One region of the Microbacterium sp. NPDC060117 genome, then DNA from elsewhere that is predicted to be linked to it. Evidence: predicted binding sites of a transcription regulator. Region 1 holds the regulator's gene; each other region holds the start of a gene.
What was found. The regulator LexA, encoded in region 1, represses DNA repair genes until DNA is damaged. The targets are predictions, from matches to a motif close to TCGAACANNTGTTCGA.
Positions count from the first base shown of each region.

Region 2: a site for LexA is predicted at 2,341-2,356, ahead of ACFWCK_RS13425 (DUF222 domain-containing protein). Genes of this name have one in related genera too.
Region 3: a site for LexA is predicted at 2,084-2,099, ahead of recA (recombinase RecA). Genes of this name have one in related genera too.
Region 4: a site for LexA is predicted at 3,204-3,219, ahead of ACFWCK_RS04035 (DUF222 domain-containing protein). Genes of this name have one in related genera too.

Region 1 covers NZ_JBHWXR010000004.1:757,602-762,020, reverse strand. Annotated here, with positions in the region: gene hisH (imidazole glycerol phosphate synthase subunit HisH) at 1-191, opposite strand, end outside; gene hisB (imidazoleglycerol-phosphate dehydratase HisB) at 188-808, opposite strand; gene ACFWCK_RS19190 (histidinol-phosphate transaminase) at 805-1,890, opposite strand; gene ACFWCK_RS19185 (LysM peptidoglycan-binding domain-containing protein) at 1,971-2,327, opposite strand; gene ACFWCK_RS19180 (hypothetical protein) at 2,384-2,653, shown strand; gene lexA (transcriptional repressor LexA) at 2,650-3,336, shown strand; gene metE (5-methyltetrahydropteroyltriglutamate--homocysteine S-methyltransferase) at 3,418-4,419, opposite strand, start outside.
Region 2 covers NZ_JBHWXR010000003.1:357,579-361,997, forward strand. Annotated here, with positions in the region: gene ACFWCK_RS13410 (DM13 domain-containing protein) at 138-611, shown strand; gene ACFWCK_RS13415 (hypothetical protein) at 608-1,141, shown strand; gene ACFWCK_RS13420 (DUF1992 domain-containing protein) at 1,384-1,932, opposite strand; gene ACFWCK_RS13425 (DUF222 domain-containing protein) at 2,386-3,909, shown strand; gene ACFWCK_RS13430 (MATE family efflux transporter) at 4,160-4,419, shown strand, end outside.
Region 3 covers NZ_JBHWXR010000002.1:873,631-878,049, reverse strand. Annotated here, with positions in the region: gene ACFWCK_RS10405 (DNA translocase FtsK) at 1-219, shown strand, start outside; gene pgsA (CDP-diacylglycerol--glycerol-3-phosphate 3-phosphatidyltransferase) at 219-806, shown strand; gene ACFWCK_RS10395 (CinA family protein) at 806-1,345, shown strand; gene ACFWCK_RS10390 (helix-turn-helix domain-containing protein) at 1,488-1,796, shown strand; gene ACFWCK_RS10385 (DUF3046 domain-containing protein) at 1,800-2,024, shown strand; gene recA (recombinase RecA) at 2,298-3,350, shown strand; gene ACFWCK_RS10375 (regulatory protein RecX) at 3,388-4,227, shown strand; gene miaB (tRNA (N6-isopentenyl adenosine(37)-C2)-methylthiotransferase MiaB) at 4,326-4,419, shown strand, end outside.
Region 4 covers NZ_JBHWXR010000001.1:890,219-894,637, forward strand. Annotated here, with positions in the region: gene ACFWCK_RS04020 (GlxA family transcriptional regulator) at 119-1,063, shown strand; gene ACFWCK_RS04025 (DJ-1/PfpI family protein) at 1,123-2,511, shown strand; gene ACFWCK_RS04030 (MarR family winged helix-turn-helix transcriptional regulator) at 2,696-3,124, shown strand; gene ACFWCK_RS04035 (DUF222 domain-containing protein) at 3,251-4,419, shown strand, end outside.

The DNA of each region.
Region 1 (4,419 bases):
TCGCGAACGGCCGCGAACGCGCCCACGCCCGGGACGACGAGTCCGTCGGCCTCGAGCGCCGCGGTCCGGTCACCGGTCAGCTCCGCGTCCGCGCCAGCGCGGATCAGCGCTTTCACGGCCGAGTGCACGTTGCCGGATCCGTAGTCGAAGACCGCGACGGTCGGACGGCGGCCCTCCGCGCGCTCGCTCACAGTGCGCCCTTGGTGGAGGGCACGCCGACCACCAGGGGGTCCAGCGCCTTGGCCTGACGGAAAGCGCGCGCGAAGGCCTTGAACTCGGCCTCGGCGATGTGGTGCGGATCGCGTCCGCTGATCACGCGCACATGCACCGTCAGGGCGGCGTTGTACGCGATCGCCTCGAAAACGTGGCGCACCAGGGATCCGGTGAAGTGGCCGCCGATGAGGTGGTGCTCGTAGCCGGCCGGCTCGCCCTCGTGCACGAGGTAGGGGCGACCCGAGATGTCGACGACCGCCTGCACGAGGGCCTCGTCCAGCGGGACGAGCGCGTCACCATAGCGGGAGATGCCGCTCTTGTCCCCCAGAGCCTCGCGAATCGCCTGGCCGAGCACGATCGCCACGTCTTCCACGGTGTGATGCGCATCGATGTGGGTGTCGCCGGAAGCCCGGACCGTCAGATCCGTCAGCGAGTGCTTCGCGAACGCGGTCAGCAGGTGGTCGAAGAACGGGACCGAGGTGTCGATGTGGCTCTGGCCGGTGCCGTCGAGGTCGATCTCGAGCTCGATCGTCGACTCGGACGTGGAGCGGGTACGGCGCGCGGTCCGGGCCGCAGCGGGGGTCTCAGCGGTCATGAGGCCGATCCTATCGAGGCGAGAGCGTCCAGGAATGCGGTGGTCTCGGCCTCCGTGCCGGCCGTGACGCGCAGGTGATTCGGGATGCCGACGTCGCGGATCAGCACACCCTGGTCGTACAGGGCGCGCCAGGTCGCCGCCGGATCGGCGACACCCCCGAACAGCACGAAGTTCGACCATGACGGGTGCGGCGTGTAGCCGAGGGCCTCGAGCGTGGCGGAGATCCGATCCCGCTGCGCCACGATCTCGTCGACCATGGCGAGCATGATGGGCGCGTTGCGCAGCGCCGCGATCGCCGCCGCCTGGGTGAGGGCGCTCAGGTGGTACGGCAGGCGCACCAGGCGCAGCGCATCGATGAAGGCCGGATCGGCGGCGAGGTAGCCGACCCGCGCCCCCGCGAAGGCGAACGCCTTGCTCATCGTGCGGGAGACGGCGAGCCGCGGACGCCCCTGCAGCAACGTCAACGCGGACGGCGAATCCTTCGGGGCGAACTCCTGGTACGCCTCATCCACGATCACGATGCCGCGCGCCGCCTCGTAGACCGCTTCGATCACGTCGAGCGGGAGCGGCGTGCCCGTCGGGTTGTTCGGCGCGCACAGCAGGATCACGTCCGGATCGTGCTCCAAGACCTGCGCCACCGCTTCGTCGACGGTGAGCTCGTAGTCCGGGTGCCGGGTGCCGGCGATCCATGCCGCTCCGGTGCCCTGGGTGAGCAGCGGATACATCGAATAGGTCGGTGCGAACCCGAACACGGTGCGCCCCGGACCGGCGAAGGCCTGCAGGATGTGCTGCAGGACCTCGTTCGATCCGTTGCCGGCCCAGATGTTCGCGGCGGTGAGGTCATGACCGAGGTAACCTGCGAACCCCTCGCGGAGCGCGGTGAACTCACGATCCGGGTAGCGGTTGACGTCACGCAGCGCCACCGCGATGTCATCGAGGATGTCGCTCGCCACCTGCTCCGGCACCGGATGCGTGTTCTCGTTCACGTTCAGCGCCACAGGCAGCGGTGCCTGCGGGGCACCGTACGGGCGCAACCCGCGGAGATCGTCACGAAGGGGTAAGTCGTCGAGCGAGACAGTCACCCTGCCATGCTAGGCGGCTGCGCCGTGTGCCAGGACACAGATGACCGCGGTTGCTGAGCGACGCCGAAGCCGGGCTGCTGTCAGCGCCCGGCCGAGCCGTACTGCGCCGGGATCGCCAGGTGCTGTCCGACCTCGATCACACCGCCGTCGACGAGGTTCAGCTTGGAGATCTCGGCGACGACATCACGCGGATCGGCGTTCGGCGCAATCTCGCCCGCGATCGACCACAGGGTGTCGCCCGGCTGCACGGTGACGGTCGCGAAGGTGTTGCCCGTCGTCTGCTCACCGGAGGCGAGCGCGGATCCGCTGCTCAGCGCCGCGAACGCGATCGCACCGGCCACCGGGAGCGCGACCAGCGCCGCGAGCACGCGCCGACCGCGTGCGGTGATCCGCAGTCGCGTGGCGGGAACCTGACCGGCGAAGGTGATGCTGCTCATGGTGCTTCTCCTCAGTGTCTGTGTCGGTCCGCCCCTCCCCGGATCCGAATCCCCCGATGAGGATCTTCGAATCCGGGCCTCTGGAGAGGCGAACCTACGTTCCGAAACTACTTTCGAGTTCGAACATCTGTCAAGCCTTCTTCGAATATCAGTTCCGAAGACTTGCCGACACGCTCGAACAGATCTATCGATTCCGCCCCGATCTCGGATACGGTTTCGATAACAAGACCCCATCACGGACCACCGACATTCGAATCGCCGCCCGCGAATCCATGCCGATCCCACGGATCCGCGAGGGCACGACGCACACGAAGGAGATGGCATGAGCGACGGTGCGACCCCCGGCTCCGAGGCCCCGCGGACGCGGCGCCGCAAGAGCCTCAGTGCGAAGCAGATGGCGATCCTCGAGGTCATCCAGACCTCGATCGCCCGGCACGGCTATCCGCCGAGCATGCGCGAGATCGGCGACGCCGTGGGCCTCAAGTCCCTGAGCAGCGTGACGCATCAGCTCGGCCAGCTCGAGCTCAGCGGCTATCTGCGCCGCGATGCCGGCAAGACCCGCGCCATGGAGGTCCTGATCGATCTTCCCGGCACGTCCACGGAGAATCCCGCGGACACGGCTCCGTCGGTCGGCGACGCGGCGCTCGTGCCGCTCGTGGGCCGGATCGCGGCCGGCGTGCCGATCACGGCGGAGCAGCAGGTCGAGGAGATCTTCCCGCTCCCCCGCCAGCTGGTCGGCAAGGGCGACCTGTTCATGCTGAAGGTCTCAGGGGAGTCGATGATCGACGCCGCCATCTGCGACGGCGACTGGGTGGTGGTGCGCTCTCAGGGCACGGCGGAGAACGGTGAGATCGTCGCCGCGATGCTCGACGGCGAGGCCACGGTGAAGACGTTCCGCCGCCGAGACGGCCACGTGTGGCTGCTCCCCCGCAACAGCGCGTTCGAGCCGATCCTCGGCGACGACGCCACGGTGCTCGGCAAGGTCGTGGCGGTGCTGCGCGCCGTCTGATCCCCTGCACGACGACGATGCCCTCCCGGACGGATCCGGGAGGGCATCGTCGTTCACGGCCCTTCGACGGGCTCAGACCGGTCAGACGGCGACCGACACGTCCTCGCGGACGCGGCGGGTGGCCTCGACGATGTTGCGCAGCGAGGCATTGGTCTCCTCGTAGCCGCGGGTCTTCAGGCCGCAGTCCGGGTTGACCCAGAGCTGGCGCGTCGGGATCTCCTCGACCGCGCGGCGCAGCAGCGTCTCGACCTCGGACACGTCGGGGACGCGCGGCGAGTGGATGTCGTAGACGCCCGGGCCGATGCCGTGGTCGAAGCCGGCCGCGGCGATGTCGGTGACGACCTCCATGCGGCTGCGGGCGGCCTCGATCGAGGTGACGTCCGCGTCGAGGGCCCGGATCGCGTCGATGACCACGCCGAACTCCGAGTAGCAGAGGTGCGTGTGCACCTGCGTGGCGGTCTCGGCGCCCGCGGTGGAGAGGCGGAAGGAGGCGACGGACCAGTCCAGGTACGCCGGCTGGTCGGCCTTCTTCAGCGGCAGCAGCTCGCGCAGCGCCGGCTCGTCCACCTGGATGACGCCGATGCCTGCGGCCTCCAGGTCCGCGATCTCGTCGCGCAGCGCGAGAGCCACCTGATTGGCGGTCTCGGCGAGCGGCTGGTCGTCGCGCACGAACGACCAGGCGAGGATCGTGACCGGCCCCGTCAGCATGCCCTTCATCGGCTTCGCGGTGAGGGACTGCGCATACTGCGACCAGGCGACGGTGATCGGCGCCGGACGCGAGACGTCACCCCAGAGGATCGACGGGCGGGTGGCACGGGATCCGTAGGACTGCACCCAGCCGTTCTCGGTGACGTCGAAGCCGTCGAGGTTCTCGGCGAAGTACTGCACCATGTCGTTGCGCTCGGGCTCGCCGTGCACGAGCACGTCCAGGCCCAGGTCCTCCTGCAGCGCGACGACGCGACCGATCTCCTCGCGGAGGAACCCGTCGTACTCGCCCGCCGTGATCTCGCCCTTGGTGAACTGCGCGCGGGCGCGGCGGATCTCGCCGGTCTGCGGGAAGGACCCGATCGTGGTGAGCGGGAG
Region 2 (4,419 bases), on a different contig from region 1:
CCCCGGCGCCCGGGACGGATCCGAGTTCCTTACGGCCCCGAAAGAACTCCCCCGCAGGCCTCACGCCCTGCCTAGCGTCGGATCCGTTCTCGACAGCCGGCACCTGCATCGCCGGCGCATCCACGAATGGAGCAATCATGCGCAAGACCGCACTCGTCCCCGCCTCGCTCGGCGTCGCCGTGCTCGCCCTGGGGCTGTCCCTCGCCGGCTGCAGCTCGACTCCGGCCGCATCGCCGACCTCCGCCGACACCATGTCCTCGTCCACGCCGATGCCATCGTCCTCGCCCATGGCATCGGCCATGGACGACATGCACAAGACCGGCACCTTCATGGGCCTGAACGGCAAGAAGGTGCAGGGCACCGTCACGATCTCCGGCTCCGAGCTGACGCTCACCGGCTTCTCCTCGGACGAGGGCCCCGACCTGCACGTCTACCTGACCAACGGCACCGACGAGGCCGCCGTCTCGGCCGGCAAGCAGATCGACCCCGTCGCCTTCGACAAGGACTCGCAGACGTTCATGCTGAACGGCGTCGACGCGTCGATGTACACCGACGTCGTGATCCACTGCGACAAGGCCAAGGCGGTCTTCGGGGCCGCTGCCCTGTCATGACCGCGACGGCGGTGCGGACCGGCTCGGGGGCGCCGGCCCGCACCGCGTCCTGGCTGCTCGCCGGCACTCTTGTCGGCGCGGCGGCTCGGATCGTCGCAGGCGTGCTGTGGCTGAACGAGGGGATCCTGAAGTACCGCGCCGGATTCGGATCGGCCGACATCCTGCTCGTGGCGCAGGGTACCGCGGGCAACACGCGAGTGCCGTTCTTCTTCCGCCCGCTGGGGGCGCTCATGCAGTCGGTGCCGGGACTGTTCGGGATCGCGATCCCCGCGCTCGAGGTGGGTCTGGGCGTGCTGCTCGTGCTCGGCCTCGGGCGAGTGGCCACGACGCTCGTGGCGCTCGGATCCGTCGCCACTCTGATGCTGTATTGGTCGTCGGACCAGCTCATCGCGCAGTATCCGGCGATGATGCTGCTGTCGGCGGTCGTGCTGGCGCTGCCGTGGTCGGGGCGCGTCGGCGTCGCGTGGTGGTGGGAGCGGCGGCACGGACGGTCGGCGACCCGGGGAGCGGCGCGGCCGTCGTCGCGGTGACGAGGCGGCCGTCCGGCGGCGTGCCGGGGGCGACCCGAGCCCGGGGCGGGGGCCGGGGGCGACCTGCCCAGGGCGGGGTGCCGGGGCGCCGTGCCGGGGGCGGCCGAGCCCATCGTCGTTCACTTGTCGCCAATCGCCCTTTCCCGACCGGCGAAGGGGCGATTGGCGACAGGCGAACTCGTCCTTCCGCCGGATCCGGTATCGGAGGTCCCCGGATTCGAGACCGGATCCGGGGTGATCCGTCAGGCCTTGCGGAACCAGCGCTTCTTCGTCGTCGCGATGGGATCCGGATCCGCGATAGCCGCAGACTCCCGGCGCTCTCTCCACGCCGCGATCTCGGTCTCGACGTCACGGGGCTTCGTGACCACCGGCGGCCCGCCGAGGAGCTGCCGCCTGGCCTCGATCACACGGCGGTTGAAGTCCTCCACCACAGCGCGCACATCGGTCTCGCGCCGCAGGGAGTCGAGCTGCGCGTCGAGCTCACGATCCTCCACGCGCAGCATGAGCGCGGGTGGGCCGAGGCCGGTGAGCTTCTCTCGTTCGATCTTGCGCCGGATCCACCAGTCCGGATCGTGGTGGTCGCCGAGCCCGGGGATGGGCTTGCCTGCACCAGGGAGGTCGTCGAACTGTCCCTGGCGGATCGCCACCTGGATCGCGGTCTCGACGATGGCCGGCATCGTCTCGGCGTTCAGGACCGCCGGTGGCGCAGTGGGTGGCGCGGTGGGGTCCGCGGGTGTGCGGCTCAGCAGGCGCTCGGCGTGCGAGCGACGCCTGTGCTCTTCGTCCGTCATGACGCTCCTCCGGTTCTGGTCGGACCTCGGGTCCTCCCAGACTACGGGGGCGGAGGCGTCGCGGGGTCGGGCTCCTCTCCCTCATTCAGGCCTTCCGCGCGCGCCTTCGCCCACTCGTCGGTGCCTTGCTCGCCGTCCGTCGTTCGCCCGCTCGTCGGTGCGTCTCCTCGTCCATACGCCTGCTCTTCGTCCGCTCGTCCGCCCGTCCGCTCGTCCGCCCGCACGCTCCTCCTTCGCCGTTCCGTCCGTTCGCTCGCGCGTCTGTTCGCTCGATCCGTCCTCCGCTTCGGTGGTCACGAACTGCGAATTTCGGAGCCTGAGAACCGTGCCCCGCGACCACGAAAACCTCCGAATCGTCCTCCACAGGAGTGGATCCGAAACCGTTCTCCACAGAGTTCGTTTTTCCGCTTGATCAGGCCTTCGAATGTCGGTGGCCAGGAGTTGAATGAGGGTATGACATCCCCGATGCGCGAGGCTCTGGAGCAGGTGCAGCACCTGCTCCAGCAGACGAGTGTGCGGGGTGAGCTCGACTCTCAGTTCGATGGCATGGAGGATGCGGAGACGATCCGGATCCTGCGCGAGTGCGGGCAGGTGCAGCGCCTGCTGGACGCGGCGATCACCACCGTCGTGGCGCGAGCGCGACATCGCGACACCGGGTTGCCGTCGGAGAAGATCACCACTCTGGCCGGCTGCCGCGACGTGACGGAGCTGACCCGGCGGGCGCTGCGGGTCGACGCGGGCACCGCACGTCGGTATGTGCGGGCCGCCGATGCCGTGGGGAAGGACTTCCTGCTCTCCTCGGGCGAGCACGCCGCGGCCCGCTACGAGCAGCTCGGGCGGGCACTGCGAGACGGCCAGCTCTCGGTCACGGGTCTGCTCGCCGCGATCGGACCGGTGGAACGCGCCGGCACCCGCATCGGCCCGGATGAGCGGGAGGCTGTGGACGCGCTGCTGGCGAACACCGCGCGCGGACTCGACCTGCCCGATGAACACGGCAACGCCGGGCCGGCTCCATCGACGGACGAGCTCGCCGACTACGCGCGGGCGCTGATGCTCGCCCTCGACCCGGATGGCGCCGAACCCGACGACGCAAAGGCGGACCGGTCCCGCAGTTTCTGGATCGGGAAGCTCCATGACGGCACGCACCCGTTCGGCGGGCATGCGCTACCCGAAATCGCCGGGCTGATCCAGCGACTGATGGACGCGTTCAACAACCCCGCCGCGGACAGTTCCCCGAACCTCGGCTCCGGCGCGGTCGCCTTCGAGCCGGAAGACGCCGATCCGGCTGGTGCTGCGGATCCTGGTCCCGCGATGGGTTCGGATCCGGATCTCGTCGACGGGCTCCCCGTCCCGGACGATCCGCGCACTCCGGCCCAGCGGAACCACGACAACCTTGCCGCGATCCTGCACGCCGCAGCCGCGTCTGGGGCCGTCCCCGACCTCGGCGGCGCCGCGCCGACCCTGGTCGTCTCCGTCACTGCCGCTGACTACGCCGCCGGACACGGGCGGGCGTTCATCGAAGGCACCGGCGACGACGTGCCCCTGTCCGTCGCCCGGCACACGGCCTGCGCCGGGGGCGTCCAACGAGTCCTGTTCGACGGACGCGGCCAGATCGTGTCGATCGGAACGACCGCCCGGATCTTCACCGCGATCCAGCGCCGAGCCATCCACCTGCGGGACCGGGAGTGCGTGATCCCCGGCTGTCACGTCCCCGCCACCTGGTGCGAGATCCATCACGTCCAGGAGCATGCCGACGGCGGTCCGACGCACACCAGCAACGGCGTCGCCCTCTGCTGGCATCACCACCGCACCCTCGAGGTCTCCGGATGGCGGATCCGTATGAGCCGTGGCGTCCCCGAGATCCGCGGACCGCAGTGGTGGGATCCGCACGGCGCCTGGCACCGCCCGCGCACCCGCGGCGGCGACCCGCAGCACGCCCGCCGAACACTCGCCGACGCGCTCGGCCCACCCGGGTAGGTCCCATCCCCGGATGACTTCGGCCCACCCAGGTTCGGCGCTCGGCCTTCCCTGATCGCCCCCCCGGATGACTTCGGCTCGCCCGGTTTGCGCTCGGCCCCCGGATGACCTCGCCCCACCCGGAGCGCAGAGCGACGCCGGTACCCGTGTCGCCCCGCGCCCCTAGGCTCGTACGGTGCCCTCTCCCACGCCGAACCCGCACCCGGGCGACACCCCGCGCGGTGCGCCACGCTCGAACCCGGCGCCGACCTTGAACCGCGAGATCATCCGCCTGGCCGTGCCGGCCCTCGGAGCGCTCGTGGCAGAGCCCGCGTTCCTCATGGTCGATGCGGCGCTCGTCGGGCACCTCGGCACCACGCCCCTCGCTGGACTCGGCATCGCATCGGCGATCCTGCAGACCATCGTCGGACTGATGATCTTCCTCGCCTACTCGACCACACCCGCCGTCGCGCGGCGGTTCGGCGCCGGCGAGCACGGCGACGCCGTGTCGGTGGGCATCGACGGGATGTG
Region 3 (4,419 bases), on a different contig from region 1:
GACGATGCGCCGTCCGCTCCTGCACCTCCTGCACCGGCGGCCGCCGCGCCGATGCCCGCAGCCGTGATGCCGCCGCGTCCTGCCGCCCCGATGCCTGCGCCGTCCTACGGCACCGACGACCGCTACGGTGAGGATCCGCTCGAGGCGCAGTACCGCGGGCTTCCCGAGGTCGAAGCGGAGCCCGACGAGGATGCCTGGGGCCTGACGGGGCGCGACTGATGTCGATTCCGCGCCAGCTGCCGAACGCGATCACGGTCGCCCGCATCCCGCTCGCCGTCGTCTTCTTCGTGCTCCTGCTGCTGGGAGGCGCGGACGGAGCGGCGCAGCCCGCACTGAGGTGGGTCGCGGCGGGGCTGTTCATCCTGGCGATCTCGACCGACTGGGTGGACGGCTATCTGGCCCGCAAGTACGACCTGGTCAGCGACTTCGGCAAGCTCTGGGATCCGATCGCCGACAAGCTGCTCACCGGAGCGGGCTTCATCGGCCTCGCGATCCTCGGCGAGGTGTGGTGGTGGCTCGTGCTCGTCATCCTGGTGCGGGAGTGGGGCATCACCGTGCACCGCTTCATGATCGTCAAGGAGCACGTCGTCGCCGCCGCATGGATGGGCAAGATCAAGACGACGGTGCAGGCCGTCGCCCTGTCCTGGGCGCTGCTGCCGCTGCATGTCTGGATCGGAATGCCGGTGTGGTCGATCACGACCACCGTGCTGATGGTGATCGCCCTCATCCTGACGATCCTGAGCGGCATCGACTACGTCGTTGCGCAGGTGCGTGGATCCCGCGCAGACCGAGGTGCGACGTCCTGATGTCCGATGCCACGCATCGCGCCGCGGCTGCCGCCCTCGATGCGCTGCGGGAGCGCGGGATGACGCTGGCCGTCGCCGAATCGCTCACCGGCGGCGCGCTGTCGGCGGCACTCGTGGCGATCCCGGGGGCGTCGGACGTGCTCAACGGCGCGGTCGTCGCCTACGCGACTCCGATCAAAGCCTCCGTCCTGGGCGTCGACCCGGCGCTGCTCGCCGCGCACGGTCCCGTGGATCCGGAGGTCGCGCAGCAGATGGCGTCCGGTGTCCGCGCGGCGCTGGCCGTGGACGGGCGCGCGGCGGACGTCGGCGTCTCGACGACAGGCGTCGCGGGGCCCACTGCGCAGGGCGGTCAGAAGGTCGGCACGGTGCACATCGGAGTGAGCGTGGCGGATCGCACGACCGGGCACGCGTTCATGTTCGACGGGGACCGATCCGCCATCCGTGCGGCGACGGTCCAGGCGGCCCTCGGGGTGATCCTCGCGGCGGTCACCGGGAGCGGGATCGATGCTGGCGAGCCGGCTCGGGACGACCGGGAATAAGAGTGCTTCTCCACGAAGTTGAGTCGAGTGTGCTCACATTCAATGCACAGAACGAAACAGTAGTGTCGATCCCGACAGGTCGGGTTAGACTGACCATCCGATCCGGCGCTTGGGGCCGGGCGATGGGGGAGAGGAGGTCCCGATGATTCTCGTACGACAGGAGATCGGTGACGTGCTGCGGGACTTCCGTCTGCAGAAGGGCCGCACGCTCCGCCAGGTCGCAGGCAAGGCGTCCGTCGCGCTCGGGTACCTCAGTGAGGTCGAGCGCGGACAGAAGGAAGCCTCCAGCGAGATCCTCGCCTCCGTGGCCGAGGCGCTCGACGTGCCCATCTCCACCATCATGCGCGAGGTCGGCGACCGGATCGCCGAGCTCGAGGGGCTGCAGGTCATCCCGGATGTCGTTCCTGACGAACTGGTGGCGTCGGTCGAGTCCGAGCTGTCGCTGCGCTGACGGATGCGACGTAGCGAGTTCCTCCGAGCGGTCGATGCAGAGTTCGGATCACGCGGTGGCGCCCTCGTCGCGGATCTCGTGCTGAGGGACGTCGGCGGTCGCACGGCCGCGCAGGCCATGGAAGCGGGGGTGCCCCCGCGGGACGTTTGGCTGGCGCTGTGCGCGGAGCTGGACGTGCCCGAGTCGCGGCGGTACGGCGCGGGGCGTCTGGAGCCCCGGCGGCGCTGAGTCCGGTCCGGTCCGATCGTCCGGTGTTCGATCCGCTTCGTGATCTCATCGGCGTGTCGTCGAAGACATGTTCGAGATGCGCGTATCGTCCTGCACAGATGATCTCGTGAGCAGATTCTGAACCGTTCGCGGGGACTCCGACCGAATGTCGGTGGCTCCTCCTAGCGTGTTCGACATGACCACGAGGTCATACGCCTTGTCGGAGAGCTCGCCCCAGCCGGGGTGGCCGCGACAGCCTACAGGCGGCAGTTCACGACCACGAAGGAGCACGTCATGCCCTCTCCCGCAGACCGCGAGAAGTCCCTCGAGACCGCCCTCGCCCAGATCGACAAGCAGTTCGGAAAGGGCTCGGTCATGCGGCTGGGCAGTGATGAGCGCGCCCCTGTCGCGGTCATCCCCACCGGCTCCATCGCGCTCGACGTCGCGCTCGGCGTCGGCGGGCTGCCGCGTGGTCGCATCGTCGAGATCTACGGCCCGGAGTCCTCGGGTAAGACCACGCTGACTCTGCACGCGATCGCCAACGCCCAGCGCGCCGGCGGCATCGCCGCGTTCGTTGACGCGGAGCACGCCCTCGACCCCGAGTACGCCAAGAAGCTCGGCGTCGACATCGACGCGCTGCTGGTCTCCCAGCCGGACACCGGTGAGCAGGCGCTCGAGATCGCCGACATGCTGGTGCGCTCGGGTGCCATCGATCTCATCGTCATCGACTCCGTGGCCGCTCTGGTGCCGCGCGCGGAGATCGAGGGCGAGATGGGCGACTCGCACGTCGGCCTGCAGGCTCGACTGATGTCGCAGGCATTGCGAAAGCTCACGGGTGGCCTGAACCAGACCAACACCACGATGATCTTCATCAACCAGCTGCGCGAGAAGATCGGCGTGTTCTTCGGTTCTCCGGAGACCACCGCGGGCGGCAAGGCGCTGAAGTTCTACGCGTCGGTCCGTCTCGACATCCGCCGCATCGAGACGCTGAAGGACGGCACGGAGGCGGTCGGAAACCGCACCAGGGTCAAGGTCGTGAAGAACAAGATGGCCCCGCCGTTCAAGCAGGCCGAGTTCGACATCCTCTACGGCGTCGGCATCTCCCGCGAGGGCAGCCTGATCGACTTCGGCGTCGACCACGGCATCGTGAAGAAGTCCGGTGCCTGGTACACCTATGATGGCGACCAGCTCGGCCAGGGCAAGGAGAACGCGCGCAACTTCCTGCTCAAGAACCCCGACATCGCCGAGACGATCGAGACGCAGATCAAGCAGAAGCTCGGCATCGGCGGTGCGGCGGCTCCCGCTGCGGGGGCGGCCGATGAGCTCGCCCAGCGGCGTCCGGCCTGACATGCGTCTCGACGACGCTCAGCGGTCGGAGTGAGACGTGAGTGACGAGAGGGGCGGGGCGGCGTCCGAGGAAGGCCGCCTCGCCCCGGTGATCCCGCTGTTCGGCGGCCGCGGTGCGACGGCCGGGCCCGAGGGGTCCGAGCGGTCGCGCCCCTCGGCCCCGGTGTCGGCCGCGCCGTCCACCGAGGCGGAGTGGCGGTCGACCTGGGCCGAGGAGTCCGCGGCCGAGCGTCGCGGTCCCAGCTCCCGGCATCCTGCCGCTGCCGCGCTGGCGCCGGAAGACACAGGGGCTTCCGATCGCGCGGCATCCTCTCCTGGTCGACGAGGGCTGCGGGCCATCGGCCGTCACGGGACCGGGGACGCCTCGACATCGGGCGATCCGCTCGCCGAGGCGAGCGAGCTGCTGGTGCGGAAGCTCCGCTCCAAGCAGCTCTCGAGCATGGAAGCGCGCGACGTCCTGCGCGAGAACGGCGTTCCGGCCGACGAGCGCACGCTCCTCATCGAGCAGTTCGAGCAGCGCGGGTATCTCGACGACGCATCCCTTGCCGAGCTCCTCGTGACCGCGGGTTCCGAGCGCAAGGGTCAGGGACGTGTGGCGATCGCGCGCACGCTCAGTCAGCGCGGGATTCCGCGGGAGATCGCCGACGAGGCGCTCTCGGTTCTGGATGACGACGATGCCGAACGGGCACTCGACTACGCGCGGTCCAAGGTGGCGGGTCTGCGCCGCTACGACGAGGACACGGCGATCCGGCGCCTCGTCGGGCAGCTGTCCCGTCGCGGGTACGGCGGGAGTGTCGCACTGACGGCGGCACGCACGGCCTGGCGCGAGACGCAGCGCGGTTCGGGCGTCGGGCGGGTGCGGTTCGAGGAGAGCTGACGCCGGCGGCCAGGCGCAGAGTCCGGAATCCCCGCCGGAATCTCCGCGCCGGCCGGCGGGGCCTTTTCCCGCCAGGCGAAAGTAGAATGGCAGGCACTATGACCATTCCCCTCTCAGAGCCCACGCTCATCGCGCCCTCCGCCGCGGCGCTCGATGAGGCCGGGCAGCGGCGCACGTACGAGGTGCGCACCT
Region 4 (4,419 bases), on a different contig from region 1:
CGGCCCGGAGATCCACTCCGCTAGCTCACGACCTCGGACTCGACGCCTGCCGGATACGTCCCGCAGACCCACCAGAAGCGGCCTGGTCGACCAGCGAGGATCGTCATAGGTTGAAGTCATGCCGCCCCGCGTCCTCGTCCTGGTCCTTCCTCATGTCAATGTGCTGGATCTGTCCGGTCCGGTTCAGGTGCTTTCGGCCGCAACGCACCTGGGCGCCGACTACGAGGTGTCGGTCGTCGCCGCCGACCCCTCGGTCGTCTCGGCCCAGGGGCTGACGTTGGCGGCGCTGGGGCCCTTGCCCTCCGCGACCCACGGGGATCTGGTGCTCGTGCCGGGCGCAGACCTGACGATCTCTCAGGAAATCGATCCGCGCGCGATCACCTGGATCCGCGAAGCCGCGGAGGCGGGCGCACAGATCGCGTCGGTGTGCACAGGGGCGTTCGTGCTCGGCGAGGCCGGCCTGCTCGACGGACGCCGGTGCACCGCGCACTGGAGCGTGCTCGAGCATCTGCGCGATCGCTACCCTCGGGCGCGGGTCATCGATGACGTCCTCTTCGTGATGGACGGGCCGGTCCTCAGCAGCGCCGGCATCGCCTCGGGGATCGATCTCGCGCTGGCCATCGTCGAGCGCGATCACGGCTCGGCCCTCGCCGCCCGCGTCGCGCGCGAGCTGGTGGTGTACCTCCGGCGCAACGGAGCGGAAGTGCCGACCAGTCCCTTCGTCGAGCTGCGCGACCATGTCGTGCCCGAGGTGCAAGCGGTCCAGCAGCTTCTGTCCGACGATTTCGCCGGACGCCACACGCTCGCCGAGCTCGCCGCCGCGGTTCATGTCGCCCCTCGAACGCTGACCGACCACTTCGTGCGCACGATCGGTATGACGCCGTTGCAGTATCAGCAGACGCTCCGGATCGGTCACGCCAAGACCCTGTTGTCCTCCACCCACCTGTCCATCGAAGACATCTCGCTCGCCTGCGGATACGGCGATCCCCGTCAGCTTCGGCGCGCCTTCCGGCAGGTCAAGGGCGTCTCACCGCGGGCCTACCGCAACGCCGTGCGCCGCTGATCCCGCGCTCGCCCTCTTCCCCGTCTCTTCTCTTCTCTTCTCTTCTCCCGGAGCCCTGCATGCATACCGTCCTTCGTCGCGCCCTCCTCACGGTCAGCGGCCTCGTCCTCGGCGCCGCCACCCTCGCCGGCATCGCCGGAGCCGGCTTCGCCACGACCATGGCTCGCGACTTCTCCGCCCTCGAGCCCACGCGCCCGCCGACCGCGGCGAGCACGACCGAGCCGGCGCAGGGCGACCGGATCAAGGTGGCGGTCCTGCTGGGGCGACACGGAACCGTCGCTACCGATGCGATGGGCCCGTACGGGGTCTTCGCAGCCTCGGAACGGTTCGACGTCCGCACGGTCTCCTCGTCCCGCGCACCGGTCGCACTGTCCGGCGGGCTCACCGTCGTGCCGGATGCCGCGTACGAGGACTACGCCTCGGGGCGGCTCACCCTTCCGGATCTGGTTGTCGTCCCGGCGATCAGCGATCCTGCTGCGACCGAGGAAGCCGACCTTCGGGCCTTTATCGAGACCGCGCACGCCTCGGACCGCACGGTGATGGGGGTATGCGCCGGCGCCCGAGTGCTCGTCGAGACCGCCGTACTCGACGGACGCAGGGCCACCTCGTTCTGGTCCGACCTCGACGACATGAGGGCGACTCATCCGGAGACGACCTGGATCAGTCGCCAGCGCTGGGTCGAGGACGGAAACGTCCTCACCACCGCCGGAGTGAGCTCCGGCATCGCCGCGAGCCTGCACGTCGTACAGCGGCTCGCCGGCACCGCAGAGGCCGTGCGCATCGCCGATGACGTCCGATATCCCCACTGGCAGCCCGAGGGCGGAACCGACATTCCCGTGAACACCGTCTCACCGGCCGACTACCCGTACGTGCTCGGCGCCACGCTCCCCTGGGGGCAACCGCGCTACGGCCTCGGCCTCACTCCCGGCGTCGACGAGATCGACGTCGCCGCCGCCGCCGAGCTGTACGGCGGCGCCGCGTTCACCGCCCACGTCATCCCTGTCGCCGAGACGGGCGAGGTCACCACCCGCCACGGGATGACACTGCTCGCCACCCCGATCACCGACGCCGGTCCCATCGACCGCCTCGTCATCCCCGGCGTCACGTCGTCACAGCTCACCCAGGCCGCACCCGGAGTGCCCGTGTTCGTTCCCGCCGCGACCGCGAATGGCGGCAACACCAGCTTCGATCCGGTGCTTGCCGACATCGCCCGTACGGAAGGGCGCTCCGTCGCCACGACCGCAGCCAAGTACATCGAGTACCCGCTCCCGGCGCTGCCCGCCGGCGGCGGATTCCCGACCCGTGTCACCGTGCTCGCGATCCTCGCGGTGGTCGTGGGCGCGGCTGTCGGGCTCCTCCCAGGGGCGATCTCCCGGATGCGGCGGCGCGGCGCATCCCCGACGACACCAGACAGTCGATCCCTTCTTATGAATCCACCCAGACCGTGACCAAACCGTTGCATTCGTTACCCCGCCGTTATACAGTGATCGCACGGTGAAAGTTTGCTGTGGCTCTCACCGCATGTGATTGCAGGACACTCTTGGTGCAAGGGACAAAGGCCGGTCGGGAGCCTCTCCGACCGGCCTTTACTGCGCGCGGCCCCCTGTCCGCGCGGGCGGATATCCTGAGGCGATGAGCGACCGGAAGCTGGCCTTGGCCGCGTGGGAGACCCTCTTCCGCGCCCAGCACGAGATCTTCACCGAGATGTCGACCGACTTCGACGGCGCCGAACTCTCGGCAGCCGAGTACGACGTGCTGCTCACCGTCACCCGCTGCGCATCCCACACGGCGCGCCTGCGCGAGGTCACGGCGAACATGCTGATCAGCCAGCCGAGCGTCTCGCGACTCGTCGACCGGATGGTCGCTCGCGGACTGCTCGAGAAGTGCCCGGATCCGGAGGACGGACGCGGATCCCTCGTGCACGCGACGGAAGCGGGAAGGCGCGCCTTCCGCCAGCTCGCAACCGCGCACGGACGCTCCATCGCCGAGCGCATGTCGACCCTGGACGACGAGGAACTGCGCACACTGACGACGCTGGCGGAGAAGCTGCGCAAGCGCTGACTTCGGTCAAAGGTGCGAAAGATAGCTCCTTCAGCACTCATTCCTCACACACTCAAGAGCGGGCGACTTGTCCACAGATTCGTATATATGTTTGAATCTTGTTGTCGCCCGGCGTAGAATCGATGCATGACCGGACATCTCCATCCCCTGCACGAGGCGCTGCAGCATCTCGATGAGGTGTGGGGTGGCGCCGGTGAGGCGGGTGCGCTCTCGCGCACTCAGCTGATGGCTGTCACGGAGGCACTCGGGCTTCTGCATCGCCGATCCGGCGCGATGCTCGCCGAAGTCGCCGCCTGCGTGGCTCATGAGTCCCGCACCGAGTTGGGCGCGGAGTCGATGGCGAAGGAGCAGGGGTTCCGCAACGCCGCACAGCTGATCGCCACGACGACCGGTGCGACCACGGGCGACGCATCACGACTGGTGAAGGTCGGCGAAGCGACGGCACCGCGCACGAACCTGGTCGGGGAACCGGTGCCGGCGAAGTACCCGGCGGCGCAGCAAGCCCTCTCCTCCGGTGCGCTGAGCGCTCAGGCCGTCGCGGTGATCATCGCGCTTCTCGACAGGGTGCGCCTGAAGATCGGATCGACGCGGACGATCGAAGCCGAGCAGCTGCTGGTCGACAGGGCTGCAGGCCTGTCCCACGACGATGTACGTCGGCTGGTCACCCGCGCCGAGGCGTGGCTGGACCCGGATGGCGTCGCCCCGCGCGAACAGGATCAGCGTGACCGCCAGACGCTGTCCCTCTACGAGCGCGACGGCCGGATCCATCTCGACGGCGACTTCGACGCCGCTCACGGGGCCCCGATCGTCGCCGCTGTGAACGGATACGTGTCGGCGCTGTTCGCAGCCCAGAAGGGTCAGCTGGACCCGGACGCGTCCGATGTCGACCATCGCTCCGTCGCGGCGTTGCGCGCTGAGGCGCTCAGCGCGATCTGCGCCCACGCGCTCGGCTGCGAGAACGACGCCCCCGCTCTGGCGGGTGCGACCGTGGTGGTGCGGGTCGACCTGAACGACCTCACCGACGGCACCGGCTACGCCACGATCGACGGATCCGATCTGCCGCTCAGCATCGGCGCCGCCCGACAGCTCGCCGCGAGCGGCGGAATCATCCCCTGCGTGCTCGGAACGGACAGCGAGGTCCTCGACTACGGCCGGCGACTGCGGTTCTTCACCACCGCACAACGCCTCGCCCTCGCCGAGCGCGACGGAGGCTGCGCGATGTGCGGGCTGCCGCCGTCGATGACCCGAGCCCATCACATCCGCTGGTGGAGACGCGACGCCGGACCCACGGACCT